Regions from separate parts of the Halobacillus shinanisalinarum genome, predicted to be linked through region 1. Evidence: riboswitches for the same ligand, from Rfam matches in the RefSeq annotation. Region 1 holds a riboswitch; each other region holds the start of a gene.

Region 1 (6,048 bases):
TTTATGATAAATTCATAGAAAAAGTAACCGAACGAGTAAAAGCGATTAAAACCGGTAACCCCCTAGATCCAGAAGTCATGATGGGCGCGCAGGCATCGTCCGAACAGCTTGATAAAATTCTTTCCTATCTGGATATTGGTAAAGATGAGGGGGCGGAATGCCTCATCGGCGGGGAACGTAACACGCTTGATGGCGACTTTGCTGAAGGGTACTATGTTCAGCCAACGATGTTTAGGGGAAATAATAAGATGAGGATTTTCCAAGAGGAAATCTTTGGTCCTGTTCTTGCTGTGACCACATTTAAAGACCATGAGGAGGCCATGGAGATTGCTAATGATACTCTTTATGGTCTTGGTGCAGGTGTTTGGTCACGTGACATCAATACAGCCTACCGCTTCGGCCGCGGCATTGAAGCCGGCCGCGTATGGACGAATTGCTACCACGCTTACCCTGCTCATGCAGCCTTTGGCGGATATAAGATGTCTGGTGTCGGCCGTGAGAACCATAAGATGATGCTCAGTCACTATCAGCAAACGAAAAACATGCTCGTAAGTTACAGCGCTCAAAAACTAGGCTTCTTTTAATATAGGAAAAGTAGAGGCGAATCGATAGTCTAACCTTTGGAGTGGGAGCTAGACACCAGCCTTTCTTTAATCCTAGAGAGGAGGTGACCAATGATGGTCGATCGTGTAACAGCTACCGATGAAGCCCTTCAATTGATTCATTTACTTAAAGATAAACATGGTCCGCTTATGTTCCATCAATCCGGCGGCTGCTGTGATGGGAGTTCTCCCATGTGCTATCCAGAAGGCGACCTTATCACAGGGGCCCAGGACGTTTTGCTTGGAAAAATTGGCGAGACACCCTTTTATATTCACAAGAGGCAATATGATTACTGGAAGCATACCCAGCTCATTATTGATGTAGTGGACGGACGCGGTGGAATGTTTTCCTTAGAAGGTGTGGAGGGAAGACGATTCTTAACACGCTCCCGTGCCTTTTCTGACGAGGAATATAAAGAACTTAAAAGCACGGGATTGGTGTAAATCTTACCCCTGCCGACCATGGCAGGGGGGGTTTTAATTAAAATTGACCTTGATACCATCTGAAATACCCTAGTAGGTAGGAAATGTAAGCAATCACGATTAGGGAAGCAAGCGTAATGATGAAAAAGATCCAGTCTACTCCTTTCACGGTAAAAACCCGATAGAAACTCCGCTCTCTACTGCCAGTAAACCCTTTAGATTCCATCGCCACAGCTGTTCTCTCGGCTTTTCGGATCGCACCAGCTAATAAAGGAATAACGAACCGTTTATATTGCTTAAACGATTCCTTCACCGTTTTTCCCCGTTTCACTCCCCTCACTTGATGGGCCTCTTGAATATGCTGAAACTCCTCTTTCATTAAAGGTAAAAAGCGATAACCCGCTAGGACCCCATAAGCTAGTTTTGGAGATAATTTACATTGCTGCATCAGGCTTAAGATAAAGCCAACCATATCCGTTGTAAAAATAAACATTAGCGACAAGGTCGCAAATGCGAACATTCTCAAAGCGAGAGAAAGAGCAACAATGACATCTTCCTTGGGTACTTCCCACAATAGCAAATGGACAATTTGATTAGGATGGTCCGGTGCATCAGCAAAGACAATTGTGGTCCACAGCATCCCAAACGAAATAATCGTGAACGGGATTAAAAACATGAGATAATACTTCACTTTTACTTTTCCAAAAATAAAGGTACAAGCTACTGTCAAAATGCTAAATAACAATGGGGTGATCGGATCAAAAATCAGGGCAAGTCCGATCACTGCTGCAATAACGGTTAAAGCCTTTATACTTGGGTTAAGTCTATGAAGGAGCATATAACCCCTCCCTTTCAATCAAATGCTTGAGTTTCACACGAACAGGATAGTCGAGCTGCCAATCCGCTAAATTACTATTTTCCCAGAGCCTATGTGGATGTTGATCTGCAACAATTTGCCCCTCGTTAATCACAAGAACTCTGTCAGCAAAACGGTCAACAAGTTCCATATCGTGGGTGATCATCACAATCGTTGAGCCATTACTGCATCTCATATCTAACAAATCCATAAGCTGTTTGGTGGATTTGGCATCCTGACCAAACGTAGGTTCATCTAAAATGAGCAGCTCTTGATGATCAACAATCATTGTTGCCACACTCAATCTCCGCTTTTGGCCTTGGCTTAATGTGTATGGATGTCGATGGGCTAACCCGTCAAGCTGGCATGTGCTAAGAATATCCCTTACCTGTTTATCCATTTCCGCTTCCCCCATTTGTTGAATCCTGAGACTAAAGGCAACTTCATCATAAACGGTGTCAGTAATTAATTGATGCTCAGGATTTTGGAAGACGTAGCCCAGATGCTGCCGTAAATCGATTTCTTTCCAAGAGTATAACGATTTTCCGGAAAAGGACACTTTGCCCATGCCCGGCTTTTGAATGCCTGACATTATTCTAGACAGGGAAGTTTTGCCGCTTCCGTTTGCCCCTGCTATAGCTATGAATTCTCCCTCTCTTACCTCAAGGGACACATCATCAATGATCTTTCTGTCGCTCTTCATCCAGGATATAGATGTTAGTTCAAGAATGGGTATAGAGGAACGATCGACCCTGGTAGCGGAGGAGCCTCCTACTTCTTCCCGCTTCCCTATCCATTCGTCGAGAAAATCATCTACAGTTAGCGGCAAATGATCAAATTGGTTCATCCATCCTTTTTCGATAACGTATTCAGTGATAGCTGGCATCCAAATCCCTTGCTCCTGTAATGTATGTTTATGAATAGAGATCCCTTGCCTGATCGGGCCATCATAAAAAATTCTTCCGCTACGATCCATCATCACACCCCGTTCGATAAAAGAAACCCAGCCATCCAGCTGATGTTCAATAACAATGAGAGCAAAGCCCTTATCCTTTTGGAGCTTTTCGATCGTTTCAATAAAGTCACGGGTAGCTTTCGGATCAAGATTAGCGGTTGGTTCATCAAGAATTAACAGCTCGGGCTCCATGGCAAGCACACAGGCCAAAGCAAGTTTTTGCTTCTGTCCGCCAGATAACGTGCTTATCGCCCTAAGTTTTATACCTTCTAAACCAACTAGAAGCAAAGCTTGATCAATCAGCCCAGATATTTGCTCAACAGGTGTACCGATATTTTCTAAGCCGAATGCCACTTCATCCTCGACCGTTATCATACAAAATTGACTTTCTGGATCTTGAAAAACAACGCCGGCATGCTGACTCATTTCCCCTGGAGGATAGTTTTCTACAGGATGTCCTCTAAACTGAATATCTCCTGTCATCGTCCCGTCCAGCTCACGAGGGTGAATGCCATTCAGCCCATACGTCAACGTACTTTTCCCACATCCGCTTGGGCCTGACAAAAGAAGACTTTCCCCTTCATCCATTGAGAAACTCACATTTGACAGGACATCGTTCTCTTCTTCCTCAAATCGAACATGCAGTTGGTTCACCTCTATTAATTTCATGCGGCTTTCTTCCTTCGTTGTTCTTTTCCTAATGCAAAACCTGTGAGCACGCCTGTTTTTGCTAGTGCGTCACTTATGGTCTTCCCTAACAAACCAGAGATGAGGGCACCACTAATTATGCGGACAACGAGCATGCTGACCACGTAACCAGTCCCAAAGGCGGCATACCCTGAGCGAAAGTATCCCCAGACAAAACTGAATAGGGCTGCTCCCGCACCAGCTAACATTAATACAGGCAAGTTATATGTCTTATACCTCGTTACTGTGAAAGCTGCCTCTGCTCCTAAACCCTGGATGATCCCTGTCAAAATTAAGACCGGTCCCATGGCATTTCCGAGCAGCATTTCAACTGTTGCCGCAATCGTTTCTGATAAAAAGGCTGCTCCCTTTTTTCGAATAATATAAGCAGCTATGATAGAGACGATAAACCAAATTCCGAAGATTAGGTCATAGCCAATTGGTCCAAATAGGCCGGCCAGCAATTTTCCAACTGGGAGAAAAGCTAAATAAACAACGGCAAACACAACGGAAAGCACTGACATGACAACGATTTCTTTTAACTTCCAATTTTTCAGACTCATCTACTCCCCTCCCTTTGTTGACGGACTGTTCGCAGACATTGTTACTGTCATAACAGTGTGAGAGGATCCTTGCTTCTCCGTTTGTTGGAACACCTGCTCAAGGCCTTCAAAAACCTTATTTCCATCCCCATCCAAACGTGTCGAATAGTGGGCTTCACTGACCTCGACTCCTTGCTTCTTCATCTCTTCAATTTGGCTATAAATTACATCCATGTAGTCTCCGCCGCCCATTGGGTAAAGTGAAAACTTAGCGGCAACTTCCTGATCGACCGGCTTACTTTCCGATCTGTTCAATGGAGCGTTATCCTCTGCCATATAAACATCGCCTGCTGAATCACCGGGACAGCCAATTGAATAGGTTGATTGGAAAACAACATGTTCTCCCGTTTTTGCTGCCTGTAAAAACATGGCTCTGGTTACATCAAATACATGGATCATTTGTCCTCTAACCGTTGTTGTTACGTCGTCGGCCTTCATCCATACCCTGGAAGTGTCGACCTCCTTAAGTGATGACTTAATAATCTCGACAAAACGATCGGTCATCGGATAAATTGAAAATGAACTTCCAGCAATACGATTTGTTGATTCACAAGCTTGACTCATCATTTTATCCTCCTTTTATTAAACACAAAAAAACTGCATCCCGGGGGAATGCAGTTACGAACGTAAGTATATGTTGTACACCATTGCTATTTTACGATCGACTCCACTTCCCCACGCTAGTATTATCTAGTTCGGGTTATAAGGGTCGGAATCCATTTCCTCTCAGCCGCATCTGCAGCTCCCCTAGTGTTCGTTAGATATATGCAGTTTTTGTACAATTTCATCGTAATGGAAGGTTCCTGTTTTGTAAAGCTTATTCCTTTTCCTTAACGAGCTCGTCCATTTCCTGCACAATCTTCTCAAGCTCATCAAGTCCCTGTTTTGGGTTGGATAAAAATACACGTTCCAGCCGCTCAATAATATTTTCCGGCTTGATATTCATCAGGCTTAACGTTTGCCGCTGCCATTTGAATGCCGGATGATTGACATACATGCAGTTGAGTCCAAATAAGATCCCCATCATCTTATGCTGAACAGAAGTCATAACGGAATAAAGCATCAGCCAATCTTCCCGTTCTACCAGAGCGTGACGATTTCCCCACCTGCTTCCAAGGTCGGAATGGGCATCAATCATCGCATGACTCAATTGTTCAGGGTACACTTGGACTTTGGCTTTCAACCCATCCATTATCTCTGTACCTGAAACAGCTTCTCCATAATGAATCGAAGCGATCAAACATTGACTATCTAATTCGATATCATACTCTTTCGTTACACGTTGGACAACCTTACGAATGGTTTCTGTTAAAAAGCTACTGATTTCAAATTTAACATCATCCACTTGATATGTTTCTGACCATTCTCCGTCTTCATAAGCGTAGAAATTCAGCAGCTGCCCTTCCACCTGTTCAATAACAGAAAGACGTTCTTGGTCTGTCGGCCCCTCGGACCACAACACATTTAGTTCTATATCGGAATAGTGATCCTCCCAGCCCCTCGCAACAGAACCCGCGATATAAACAGCCTCCACCTTAGCATTTTGTTCATACACGCTTGCCACTTTTGTTGCCAATGTCTTTAAATCCATAGCCTATCAACCACCGCCTGTTCTTTAAATGATTATAAAAGGATGAGAAACAACACGATAGATTAATGAAAAAATTCTTTTCTACGAATGTAAACTAATTTCTCCCTAAATAGACGTTCACCTACATGTACGAATCAATGCCCCTCTTGTTTCACCTTTCACGATCTTTTAATAAGCAAAGACATGATTTTCTTAACTTTACCAAAAAACAGTGAATGAAGCGATAAATTATTTGATAATTTTGTAATCCAGGCTTATTACCATTTCAAAAAGTTTATCTAAGACCTACTAAACACTTTACTTCGATCGATCTCCACACAACCATTGTGGGC
Region 2 (6,048 bases), 2.3 Mb from region 1:
AGAAAATGATACACTTCTAAATCCAACCAGCCCTTTGTCTGTTCACGACCTTCAAAGTTTTCTCTGTGTAAAAATGTCGTAAGGGCTTTGTGAAAATCGTTGGAATCTGGCTTTTTGCTTGCTAAGAACCCTGTTCTGTACAAATGATAAACAACGTTCTCCTCAAGCTCCCCTTCTAATCGTTTGATATTATCCTGCTTAGATTCCCCGAAATATAGCTGTTGAAGCTTATAAATCCGCAATAACTCATCAATTGGTTCAGGATGATCATCCACTCGTAAATCGACAAAGACATCACTAAGGCCGCCGTAGCCTCCTTTTTCTTTTACCACATAAATCGCTGCAGATTGTCTTCCCCTGCTGTCTCCACCTGCTTGTTCAGCTGCCTGAAGCCCTGCTAACAAGCGGTCCGCTAATGACCCGTCACTTGATTCAAAAACACGTCCCATTTCTGTCACTGTTTGTTTATTTACTAAAATGTTTCCTTGTGCTGTATAGTGTTTCCCTGTTACCCCTCCAGCCCAGTCATAGCAGTGCTCACCAGTGAATGTAGCTGCTCTTCCCTCAGCATCGACCATTCCAACTTGGCGATCTGCAGCTTCAGAGTCATTTTCAATCAGTTTATCCACGGCTTCCTGGGCACTTAAACCTTCACTTAACAATTGCAAACCATCAGGACCGTAAGCAGGATTAGCAAATGCTTGTGTGGCAATTGCACCGACACCCGCTTTCGCCCAGGGCACCACTGCCCCTACGCCAAGGAACTTTGATTGAACAGCAACTCCCAGTTCTCCAGTTTGTGGATCAAATCCGACAATCGAATAAGTTGCGATTACATTAGAACGTTTCATTTTTCTCTACCCCTTCCCAATATACATCATTCGACTTTTTCCTACAATCAACCTTTCTATTTCACAAAATAAGAACCTATTTTCGTGAGATTAAACTTTTCGAAAATAGGTCCTCATTGTTATGAACGACTTATCAATAAAGTCGGACGCTGTGAAAACAGCAAGCATAATATGACCGCGCTTAAAATAAACGTAGGCAGCATATAACCACCATTATAAAGCAGTGAATATAACCAAACCGGCTGTCCTTCAGGTGCGAACTCATCATAGAAAACTATTCCTGCGGTAAAATGGCCGAAAAACCGAAACAGACTTCCAACAAACGATCCTGCGATCACCCAGGCGGCAAGTCGTTTCATATGTCGCTCGCGAGCTGCCTCCCGCACTGGCTTGGCAAAGATCCCGGCAAGACCTATAACTCCAAATGCTACAAAATAATCAAGAAAGGTTTGCGCTATACTTATAAGAATGGCACCCCCCACTAAAATTTGATAAAATCCTAGCAGAAGTCCTGTCAATAATCCACCTCGAAGTCCCCATCGAAATGCCATAATAAATACGGGAACCATCGCAAAAGAAACCGATCCTCCTTGAGCCCAGAGCTTAAATGATAGAAACGGGATAATATCGAGTAAGATCGCTAATGCTGAAAAAATAGCCACTTCTACCATGAACAATACACGTTTATTTTGCATAACCCACAACCTCCTTTTTCGCATACAAAAAAAGCGATGCCAAAGGGAAGCTTCCTGATGGAGGAATCCCGTGCATCGCCATCAAAAAAGCCACCATCCCTACGCCAGTACTAACTGACAGGTTCGAAGGGTCTGAACAAAGATTGTTCACTCTCAGCCTAAAGCTCCCCTTGAAGGCTTATATACGTTTGCTTTTCTTGCTATGAATCTATTATAAATCAATAACTTCTTGCATTCAATGCAAAGCTGGTAAGGATGACAAACCTGCCACCTTAGGTGATTTGACAAAGGGGGTTTGACCTAATACAATTAAATAGTAATCATTACTATTTAAGAAAAGGAGAACTGCAATGGCTAAACAAGCAATGATCGAAAAAGAACGTAAACGTCAAGCAACGTTTGAAAAATATAAAGATGTACGAAAGCAATTAAAAGCAGAAGGCAACTATCAAGCACTTAGGAAATTGCCAAGAGATGCTTCACCTACACGACTTCATAATCGCTGTGAATCAACCGGAAGACCTCACGGCTATATGAGAAAGTTTGGGCTTTCAAGAATTAAATTTCGCGAACTCGCTCATAAAGGCCAGCTTCCTGGAGTTAAAAAGTCCAGCTGGTAATTAGAAAACTTCCAGGGGTAACACAGTAGGAAAAGCACACAGAAAAACCTTAGGAGCTCATAGGAGTTCTAAGGTTTATTTACATATGCTTCTTTAAAGAAAGACTTATAAGGTTTTAGCATACGTTTGAAAAAACTCAAGACTTCGCTCGATAATCAAATCTTGATCGTTATCTAACGTAGCAACATGGTGACTATTTTCTAAACGGACAAGTTCTTTGTGCTCAGAGAAGACTGAGTCAAAGATCGTTTCGGAATTATCCGGTGGAACAACATGGTCTTCATCAGAAACAAAAAATAACGCCGGGCAATGAATATTCGCGAGACCTTCATGAACCTCTTTCATCAATGCCATTAGAGAGCGAATCGCATTGACAGGTGTCCTATCATAAGCAAGTTCCTCCACGTTTTCCTTTTTAATGTCCGAACCAATCGCTGCAACAAAACGCTCTTCCGCTGATTCCATCACATTTTCCATTGCAGGAATATCAACCGCTCCGTTTATGGATATAACCCCACTAATCTGTTTGTATCGTTCTGCAAGGTATAACGCTAGGGTTCCACCCATAGATAATCCTACAACGAATAGGATAGAACACCGTTCCTCAAGCCATTGATAAGCAGTTTCGACCGATTGAATCCAATCATCCTTGTTTGAATCCTCCATATCCTCAGGTGTCGTTCCATGCCCTTCCAGTCTCGGGCAAGCAACTGTATAGCCCGTTTCTGAGTACGCGTCGATGAGAGGTTTCATACTTTGAGTTGTTCCAGTAAATCCGTGGCTTACAAGAATGCCTACTTCGTTTCCTTCAATAAAAATAGGCTCAGCACCATTCATCATTACACATCTCTCCCCATTTCTACACATTACCCTATCTTAGTCTGTAAAAACCTTTACTTAAGCAGTTTCTTCAACACCGTTCTTTCAAGAAAAGGCCATGGGACTGCTTTTTTTAAAAATAAATTCAGTCTGACACCAGGTCCAATGGGATAACGGAGTTTTCTAACTTGAGATTTGCTGGCAATTCTCGTCATTAAATCTGCAACCTTTGCTGGAGCTCCATGCGATTCACTGTTTAATGCTTTCCATAGCCCTCTTATATAATAGGCATACGGTGAATCAGGATCATGCACAGCCTTTGGAAGCTCCATTCCGCTTGTCCAAATGTTCGTTTGATAAGAACCTGGTTCAATCAAAACCACATCAATCCCAAACGGCTTCACTTCAAAACGTAAACTTTCCGTCAATCCTTCCAGAGCATGTTTTGAAGATACATAGGCCGACAAACCTGGGAAGCCAATTCTCCCACTAATACTACTGACATTTATGATTTTACCATGTCCTTGTTTACGCATCATAGGAAGTACGGCTTGAGTGGCGCTAATTACCCCGATTACGTTTGTCTCAAATTGTCGTCTGTAAGCTTCGATCGGTACTTGTTCTAAAAATCCTCCTATAGCAAAGCCAGCATTGTTGACTAATACATCCACACGATTCAATTGCTTTAATTTTTGCTTAAAATCTTCTATAGAAATGTCATCAGTGACGTCAAGCGGCCAAACTTCAATCCGTTCTCGGATAACAGAAGAGATCCTGTCTGTTTTAAACACTTCAGCTTTACTCATATTTCTCATGGTTGCAATGACGTGAAAACCTTTCTCTGCACATTTCAGAGCCGTATGATAGCCAAACCCACTTGAGGCACCCGTAATGATAATTGTTCGTTGCATCACTTTTATCCCCCTCCAATAATTCTAACCTACTACCATATTCCATCAAATCTGCCTATCTCCTGCTTTTTAAAGACCATAGACGGTGATTTTCTAGCATTGTAACAACCATATAGGTTAAGAATTTGACGGTTTTTATTGTAAAATTTTCAGCCGAATAGTCATTCGCCTTTACTAAGGATTAGCATCTTCATACATTATAGTATGAAAATAAAAGGGGTGACATAATGGGTTACTACGGTGGATACGGTTGTGGAAGACGTCGCAGCGGAAATGAATTCGCCCTCATTGTCGTGCTGTTTATTTTACTAATTATTATCGGTGCATCAATTTGTAAATAATGTCTAACATGTGAGACCTTCTATTTAAGAGGGTCTCTTTATCTATAGTTGGCTTTTGACGTGTTTTATTTTCTCCATTAGAATAAATAAAAGGATACATTGAAAGGGGATCATTATGCCCACCATCAAAGACGAGCACCATGCGATTACATACAATTTAACAACATTACCTGATATCCACTTCATTAAAATTTATTTAGATGATTTGAATGGCGTACATGTTACAGCTCCAAAGTCCAAACCACAAAGCAAGGTAGAGGATTTTTTACATAAGAAAATTCAATGGGTGAACGAAAAGTGGCAGAAAATCCATGAAGACTTATATCGGGGGATGGCATTGAACACTCAGGAAAGCCCACGCATTACATATTTAGGTAGAGCGTATAGGATGATTATGGCGGAAGCAAATGAATCAAGCTTCTCGTTTAACAAAGGCAAATTCCATTTCACTTACCTTAAGGGAACAACGGAGGAAGAGAAACAAAGTGAATTTGACCGACTTCGTAATCAGTGGTTCAAGGAGAAGGCCTACGAGAAGTTTAAGAGCATTCATAATTGGACCATTCTACCTGAACAGGACTCTCTACGTTTAGGTTACAAAAAGGATCAAACCATTTATTTAAATTGGCGCTTAATCAAACGTTCAAAACAGAAAATTACGATGATCATTGATGATTTGATTGAAGAAAGAGAATATTAAAAGCTGTGCGGAATGTAAAACTCCGCACAGTTTTTTTTATTTAGGATTGGAATCATGAATACCTCTATTTATTTTTTTATTTGGCAAGCTTTTGAACCCTAATTGACTTGCATTCGTAGAAAAGAAAACAAGAATTCAAACTAAATGGGGGTATTCTTCAATGAGAAATCAAGTACTTACATTTATCATTCTGTCCGGAATTTTGTTCTTAATAGCTGGCTGTTCTTCTTCTGCATCCAAAGATGAGAACATTGCCCACATAGAAGTCGTTTTAGAAGAGGTATTTACGGGACCTAATGGAGAATTAGCTGCAATTTACAAGGAACTTGAAAGTGCCAGTATGGAAATAATAAAATCCGCATCAAAGGACTTCAGGATGTATTATGAAGAAAACCTCAAATCCTATTTTACAGAACAGTATTACACCAAATTCATTAATACGAATAAAGCATCAACGTTTCACGGAACGGCGTACAGGAACGGCTATCGAATGAAAGTTAAAGATATGAATATTGAACAAAATGCAAGTAGCGAGACCGCTTACGATTTCTCAGTTAATATAGGGTACAAAAAGGAAGGGAATGCAGGCAAGTCTGCTGAAATCACTGGGAGAGTAAATGTGAATGAAGACGGTAAAATTACAAGGGTCCTCTATCACAATGGCGGTGAATTATTTGAATAAATGGGGAAAGGTGTTAAATTTCACGAGTATAGCCATTTCAGGTGAGTAACAATTAAGGAAGGACTTTATTGAAATAAAAGAAGGGACTTCCCCAAAGAGGAGGTCCCTTCTCAATGGAATTCTTTCGGCTAAACAACGTTCGTCATCGGTACAGACCGTATCCATGCACAATTAAATGAACAACAAGCTGACTAAATTTCTTTAGACTCTCTTATAAGAGTATGGCGTAACAATAGGCCAATGACTCCATCTCAGCGGTGGAAATAGGCGAGACCCGCAGGCGAGGAATGAGCTGAGGAGGCTTAGGGACATAAGAGGAAGTTCGGCTAAAACCGAACGTCCTGTTTCGCCGAACTACCCCACTACGCACGTGGCATGGGCCACCATCGAACGACCTCTCTACGCGCGTGGCCGCGGAAAGCGAGTATA
Region 3 (6,048 bases), 1.5 Mb from region 1:
ATGTTTTCCCGATGCCTGTGTCCGTTCCTGTAACGAAAATGCCATTTCCCATTTAAATCACCTCGAGCTTTTTTCCGACCTTATAAAAGGCCTTGCAGATTTGTTGAATATCTTGCTCTGTATGTGTCGCCATGATCGTCATTCGAATCCGGCTCTCCCCGTTTGGAACACTTGGTGGTCGAATGGCTGGAGCAAATATTCCTTCCTTTTCCAGAGCTTCTGAAAAATCCATCGCTTGTTCGGATTCTCCAATAACGACAGGTAAAATAGGGGTTTGTTCCCCCTCACGTCAAAGCCATAATCGAGTAATTCAGCTCGGATGAAGCGGCTTAAGTGTTGCAAATGAATATGGAGTTCTGGACTGCTTTCGATAATATCGATGGCCTTAATTGTAGCAGCCATCATGCTGGGTGGGAGAGCCGTTTGAAAAATGAATGGTCGTGCCCGGTTTCTTAAATAGTCAATCAGCGGTCTTGACCCAGCGACAAATCCTCCTTCGGTACCGATGGATTTACTAAAAGTTCCCACTGTAACATCCACAGGAACATCAAAATGATCAGCCGTTCCTCTGGCGCTTTTTCCTAAAACACCTGTGGCGTGAGCATCGTCTACAATTACACAGGCATCATATTTTTCTGCTAAAACTTTGATTTCACGTAATGGAGCAATGTTCCCGTCCATACTGAAAACACCATCCGTTACAATAAATCTCCGTTTGAATTGTTGACTATGGATTAACTTTTCTCTTAAATCTTCCATATCCATATGACGGTAAACACATGTCTTCGCCTTGCTGAGACTGCATCCATCAATAATACTTGCGTGATTGAGCTGGTCGCTTAAAATCGTATCATTTAATCCTGCCAGACTGGAAACCGTCCCAATATTGGCAAGGTATCCACTTGAGAAGACGAGTGCTGCCTCTTCCTTTTTGAATTCTGCGATACGTTTCTCTAACTTTTCATGCCAGATTGTGTTACCGGTCGTCAATCTTGAGCCGGTGCTTCCTACCCCATACTCTTTCATAATAGCCACAGCTTCATCGGTCAGTCTTTTATCTCCCGCTAAGCCTAAGTAATTGTTGGAAGAGGCTATGATGCTTTCACTTCCATCTATATAAGATTTCGCGGATGGGGGAGAGATGGTTCTAAGCTGTCTATATAACCCCTGATCCTTAATCAAGTCAACTTCCTGTTCGAGCCATTCATGAGTTAGCCGCAGCAATCTGAAGCGCCTCCCCTGATGTAATACTTACAATGGCCTGTTTCATAATCTGGACCATTTCTTTTAAATCTTCTTCTGTACTGGCAAGAGGCGGCATAAAGACGACCACATCTCCGGTAGGTCTTGTCAAAAGTCCTAATTCCCGCATCTTTAATGATGCTTTATAGGCTACTCTGCTTTCGAAGGGAAAAGGCTCTTTCGTTGCTTTGTCGTAAACGAGCTCAATCCCGCACATGAAACCAAGCTGACGGATGTCCCCGATATGTGGGAGGCTGCTTATTTCCCCAAACAATTCATGTAAACATTCAGATTTTTGGGTAACCTGCTGAACGATATGATCCTTTTCAAACAGTTTCAGGTTGGCTAAAGCTGCTACACAACCAAGCTGGTTTCCGGTATAAGAATGACCGTGAAAAAAAGTCTTCAGCTTTGTGTAGTCATCATAAAATGCCTCATAAATATTTTCCGTTGTATATGTGATGGCAACAGGCAGGTAACCCCCGGTAATTCCTTTTCCTGCTGCCATAAGATCCGGTTCGACATCTTCATGTTCGCAGGCAAACATCTTACCGGTACGTCCGAAGCCTGTAGCCACTTCATCAATAATCATTAGGACATTGTATTTGGTACACAGCTCCCGAACACCAGATAAGTAACCTTCAGGCATAACAATCATACCGCCAGCACCTTGGATCATAGATTCGATAGTTAACCCGGCAATCTCCTCATGATGCTCCTTTAATAAAGTCTCAAGTGTTTCAAGTGCTTCATCACGGCTTTTCTCTGGATCTTCTGTAGGGTGGCGATAGACATTCGGAACCGTTGTTTTAAACCCTTCAAACATTAAAGGGCCGTAGACCTTGTGAAAAATGTCAATGGCACCAACACTAACCGCCCCGATTGTATCCCCGTGATAGCCATTTTTTACAGAGATAAATTTCTGTTTGTTCGTTGCACCGATATTTTGCCAATATTGGTAAGCCATCTTTACCGCAATTTCAACTGCTTCTGCACCGCTGTCGGAATAAAAGACTCTGCTTAAGGAATCAGGAGCAATCTTGACTAATTTTTCCGCCAATTCGGTAGCGGGTACATTCGTCATTCCAAGTAAGGTGGAATGTGCAATCTTATTTAACTGCTCACGAACAGCTTCATCCAACTCTTGCTTTCGATGTCCATGTACATTTAGCCACACAGAAGAAAAAGCATCATAGTATTCTTTCCCATTAATATCCTTCACTTTAATTCCTTTTCCACTATCAATAATTAATGGGTTCTCATCATAATCCTTCATTTGTGTAAATGGCAGCCATAAATACTTTTTACTTTTCTCAATTAAGTTCATAATTCTCCTCCGTTCCTATTGAGACCGGTATTTTCTCTAGATAGTGAATGTACGAATCAATCGACTGGTCGTCATTGACGAAAAACAAGCGTCCACCAGCTTCGTCACCATATTCCTTTACTTTTGTAATTCTCTGGTACCCTTTTGCAGCACTAGCAACGTACCCTGTAATATAGTCAGGATCATCACTCCAGCACAGCTCTGCTATCGTTAAGGGGTGGGAGCACACCTTTGTTGCCAAAGTCAGTGCTTCCTTCATGCGTTGATTTACCACCAGTTCTTTTTGCTTACACCACTGTTCAAAGTTTTCTTTTTCCCAATACAGATGGGAGACACGCACTCCCTTTTCCTTCCGCTCATCGAGACGTTCGCCAGTTTTTGCATTAATAATCAGTGCTCCTCTGTTGTCATTGCTACTTTCTAATAGATTCATAGCTTTTTTAATAACTTCATCTGATATTCCGTGATCGGCAAGGAGAGAACGTGCTAATTTTCTTCCCTGTGCGGCATCGGTCGCATCAATGGTAGAAACAGATAACGGCTTGATAGCTTGTAAATGCTCCTCAACCTTATCAATTGTCATTTGGAAGAAAGTCGGCTCACCTTGTGTATGGGAAAAGGCCTTATCAATTAATTCAACTGCTTTTACCTGCATATCAGCTTTTGAGGAAAGGTGTTCTCCACCTGATATATGTTTTCCTCCTTCTTCATGGGGACCGCCAAGTGCAGCTCTCATTCTTAAGCTGTATAATCCGTTATCTTGTATCAGTTCAATCAGCCTCCATCGTAATGAACTCTGTAAATCCTAGTTTAAATTTCTCCCTTTCGCAATTAATGTTAACCTAAACAATTTTAAGTTTACATTAAATATTTAATTTTTCAAGGAGGTTTAATTTCTTATAGTAAATCGAAGGCAAAGTAGGGATTATAACTTTGAATAGTTCATAGATTTTGAATTTATGGTGAATATATCCTATAGTAAAAATTTAATGTCATTCACCAAACACTAGGGGGCTTTCGAGCTGAGAGGGATAATGGATCTCGACCCTAACTACCTGATCTAGGTAATACTAGCGAAGGGAAGTGGCGGGGGATCTGTGTGGAATAATAGATTTTAGTTAATCCTCTATTATTTCATTCATATACATATGATCTTTGGGACCAACCACTTTCTTTTGAAATGTGGTTTTTTGGTGTGCCCCACTGTTGTACAATCTGGGTGGTTTAAATCCACACGGTAACTTTTCCCTTTTAAGTACCGTAGCCGAAAAAAGTATGTTTTTAGTATGAAGTGATAGATATCAATCGCATTGAATGGTAAATTGTTAATAACTGTCGATGAAGTTAACTTAAGCTAGCTTTATTACATTGGCGACACATAGGAGGAAACAAATGACTAGTATAACGGCAAATAAAATTAAGAAAAGCGCATTAACTCTTTTTGTTGAATATGGGTATGATGGTACTTCTCTTACAGACATTGGGAGAGAGGTGGGAATAAAAAAGCAATCTATATACGCACATTTTAAAAATAAAGATGATCTATTTTTACAAGTCATGAACCAAGTCATTCAAGAAGGGATTTTAGAATTGAGTGAGTACTTTTATCAGCAAAAAAATGAGTCCCTTGATAACGTATTGTATAATTTTATACTTCATTTAAAAGAAAGATATACATCTGACGGGGAATGGAATGTGAAATTTTTACTTAGGATGATGTTTACACCCCCAAATCACTTACAAGAAATTGTTATTTCAAGAGTCTTTACATATTACAAAAAATTACATAAATATGTAGAGGAAGTATTTGTTTCTCATGAACAAAGATTAATTATGGAAGCTGAAAAGGGAACGATTTCTTTTCTGAATTTTATTGACGGATTACTCGTAGAGTTAATTTATTCGAATTTAGAAAGCTTCGAAAAAAGATTTAATGTCTCCTGGGAGATTTATTGGCGAGGGATAACAAAGTAGAAATAAGCTTAGTTATCACTAGGAGAACACTATATCATGCTTTTGAAATGTCTCTCATTTAGAACTATTAGGGGAGCCAATTTCTTTCAACCTACGGGCAGAATGAAAAAGTTAACAATTTTTCATTGAAAGTATTCGGAAAATTTCGTACAATTAAAACTGACGAACGTTCGTCAGTTAAATTTATGAAAGGGGAGAAGTAAAAGTGAACGAGCAATTTGTGAAGGAAACAAGGCAACCTGAATATTTGAGAAAATTAGATAAGGAACATTATTTTCATCCAACAACACCACTGAAACTACATCAGGAAAATGGCCCGGGGCTGATAATTAAAGAGGGAAAAGGTATTCATGTAACGGATGTGTATGATGATGTTTATATTGATGGGGTTTCTTCTTTATGGAATGTAAATATAGGGTATGGGCGTCAAGAAATGGCGGAAGCAGCTAAACAACAAATGATGAGACTTTCTTACGGCTCGTCATTTTTTAATAACTCTAATGATCAAGTTATACAGCTTTCTGAAAAACTTGCGGAGCTAACACCTGGGAATCTCGATGTGAGCTTTTTTACTTCTGGAGGATCGGAATCCAACGAATCGGCATTTAAAATTGTACGTCATTACTGGAAACTAAAAGGGAGACCTGAACGGACAAAAATTATTGCCCTTGATTTAAGCTATCATGGGGTGACGATGGGGGCGACGAGCGCAACCGGTGTACGTGAATTTGATCATATGATTACTTCTTCAGCCCCAGGATTTTTGCATGCAAAACCCTATCTGACAGATTGTGAAAAAGGTGACAAGTCCCAGCCTGACTATGAAAGCAGTATTAGAGGCATTGTTGAGAAAGAAGGGCCTGAAACAGTAGCAGCAGTCATTCTAGAGCCCATTCAAGGTGTAGGAGGAATCAACATCCCTCCTGAAGGATATCTAAAAGCTGTTCGTGAATTATGTGATGAATATGGAATCTATATGATTGCAGATGAAGTAATCTGTGGTTTTGGTAGAACAGGAGAAATGTTTGGTGTAGATAATTGGGAAGTCGTTCCTGATTTAATGTCAGTAGCTAAAGGCATAACAAGTGGATATATGCAGTTGGGCGCAGTTCTTCTTAAATCAGAACTTAGGGATGAACTAGCAGAAATGTCGGATGACGTATTTTTCCATGGCTTTACCTACAGTGGACACCCAACCGCCTGTGCCGTTGGATTAAAAAATCTAGAGATTATAGAAAATGAGAAGCTTGTCCAGAATTCTAAGCATATGGGGGATGAGTTGTTGAAGGGGTTAGCGTATCTCGAAGAACAACATCAGGTGACGGCAAAATCTAGAACAGCAGGTTTGCTGGGGGCCATTGAACTATATGCAGATCGTGACAGTGGGAAAGCATTTGACCCATCCTTGCATGCTGCCCAGCAAGTTGTAGAAGAATGTTTAAGCCGAAATCTTCTTTTAAGACCCCTTTCTTTTGGAGGGATGAATGCTGTTGCCCTTGCTCCGC

The links. A riboswitch is a leader RNA that binds a small molecule or an ion and turns the genes downstream of it on or off. The one in region 1 is predicted to bind thiamine pyrophosphate.
Region 2: another riboswitch for thiamine pyrophosphate. It lies ahead of thiT (energy-coupled thiamine transporter ThiT); the one in region 1 lies ahead of MUO14_RS10230 (Ykof family thiamine-binding protein).
Region 3: another riboswitch for thiamine pyrophosphate. It lies ahead of MUO14_RS17895 (TetR/AcrR family transcriptional regulator); the one in region 1 lies ahead of MUO14_RS10230 (Ykof family thiamine-binding protein).

What each region holds. Positions count from the first base shown of each region.
Region 1 is NZ_CP095074.1:2,066,860-2,072,907, forward strand. Features, by position in the region: gene exaC (acetaldehyde dehydrogenase ExaC) at 1-584, shown strand, start outside; gene MUO14_RS10210 (DUF779 domain-containing protein) at 678-1,046, shown strand; gene MUO14_RS10215 (energy-coupling factor transporter transmembrane component T family protein) at 1,084-1,863, opposite strand; gene MUO14_RS10220 (ABC transporter ATP-binding protein) at 1,850-3,505, opposite strand; gene MUO14_RS10225 (ECF transporter S component) at 3,502-4,080, opposite strand; gene MUO14_RS10230 (Ykof family thiamine-binding protein) at 4,087-4,689, opposite strand; TPP riboswitch at 4,781-4,884, opposite strand; gene MUO14_RS10235 (DUF4037 domain-containing protein) at 4,943-5,716, opposite strand; gene MUO14_RS10240 (GNAT family N-acetyltransferase) at 5,995-6,048, opposite strand, start outside.
Region 2 is NZ_CP095074.1:4,338,643-4,344,690, reverse strand. Features, by position in the region: gene MUO14_RS21525 (DUF1028 domain-containing protein) at 1-851, opposite strand, end outside; gene thiT (energy-coupled thiamine transporter ThiT) at 971-1,546, opposite strand; TPP riboswitch at 1,626-1,727, opposite strand; gene rpsN (30S ribosomal protein S14) at 1,897-2,166, shown strand; gene MUO14_RS21510 (alpha/beta hydrolase) at 2,272-3,006, opposite strand; gene MUO14_RS21505 (SDR family oxidoreductase) at 3,060-3,899, opposite strand; gene MUO14_RS21500 (YjcZ family sporulation protein) at 4,124-4,237, shown strand; gene MUO14_RS21495 (YgjP-like metallopeptidase domain-containing protein) at 4,353-4,937, shown strand; gene MUO14_RS21490 (hypothetical protein) at 5,098-5,619, shown strand.
Region 3 is NZ_CP095074.1:3,616,323-3,622,370, forward strand. Features, by position in the region: gene bioD (dethiobiotin synthase) at 1-52, opposite strand, end outside; gene MUO14_RS24855 (hypothetical protein) at 53-142, opposite strand; gene MUO14_RS17880 (aminotransferase class I/II-fold pyridoxal phosphate-dependent enzyme) at 139-1,224, opposite strand; gene bioA (adenosylmethionine--8-amino-7-oxononanoate transaminase) at 1,205-2,569, opposite strand; gene MUO14_RS17890 (6-carboxyhexanoate--CoA ligase) at 2,556-3,347, opposite strand; TPP riboswitch at 3,568-3,668, shown strand; gene MUO14_RS17895 (TetR/AcrR family transcriptional regulator) at 3,962-4,543, shown strand; gene MUO14_RS17900 (aminotransferase family protein) at 4,749-6,048, shown strand, end outside.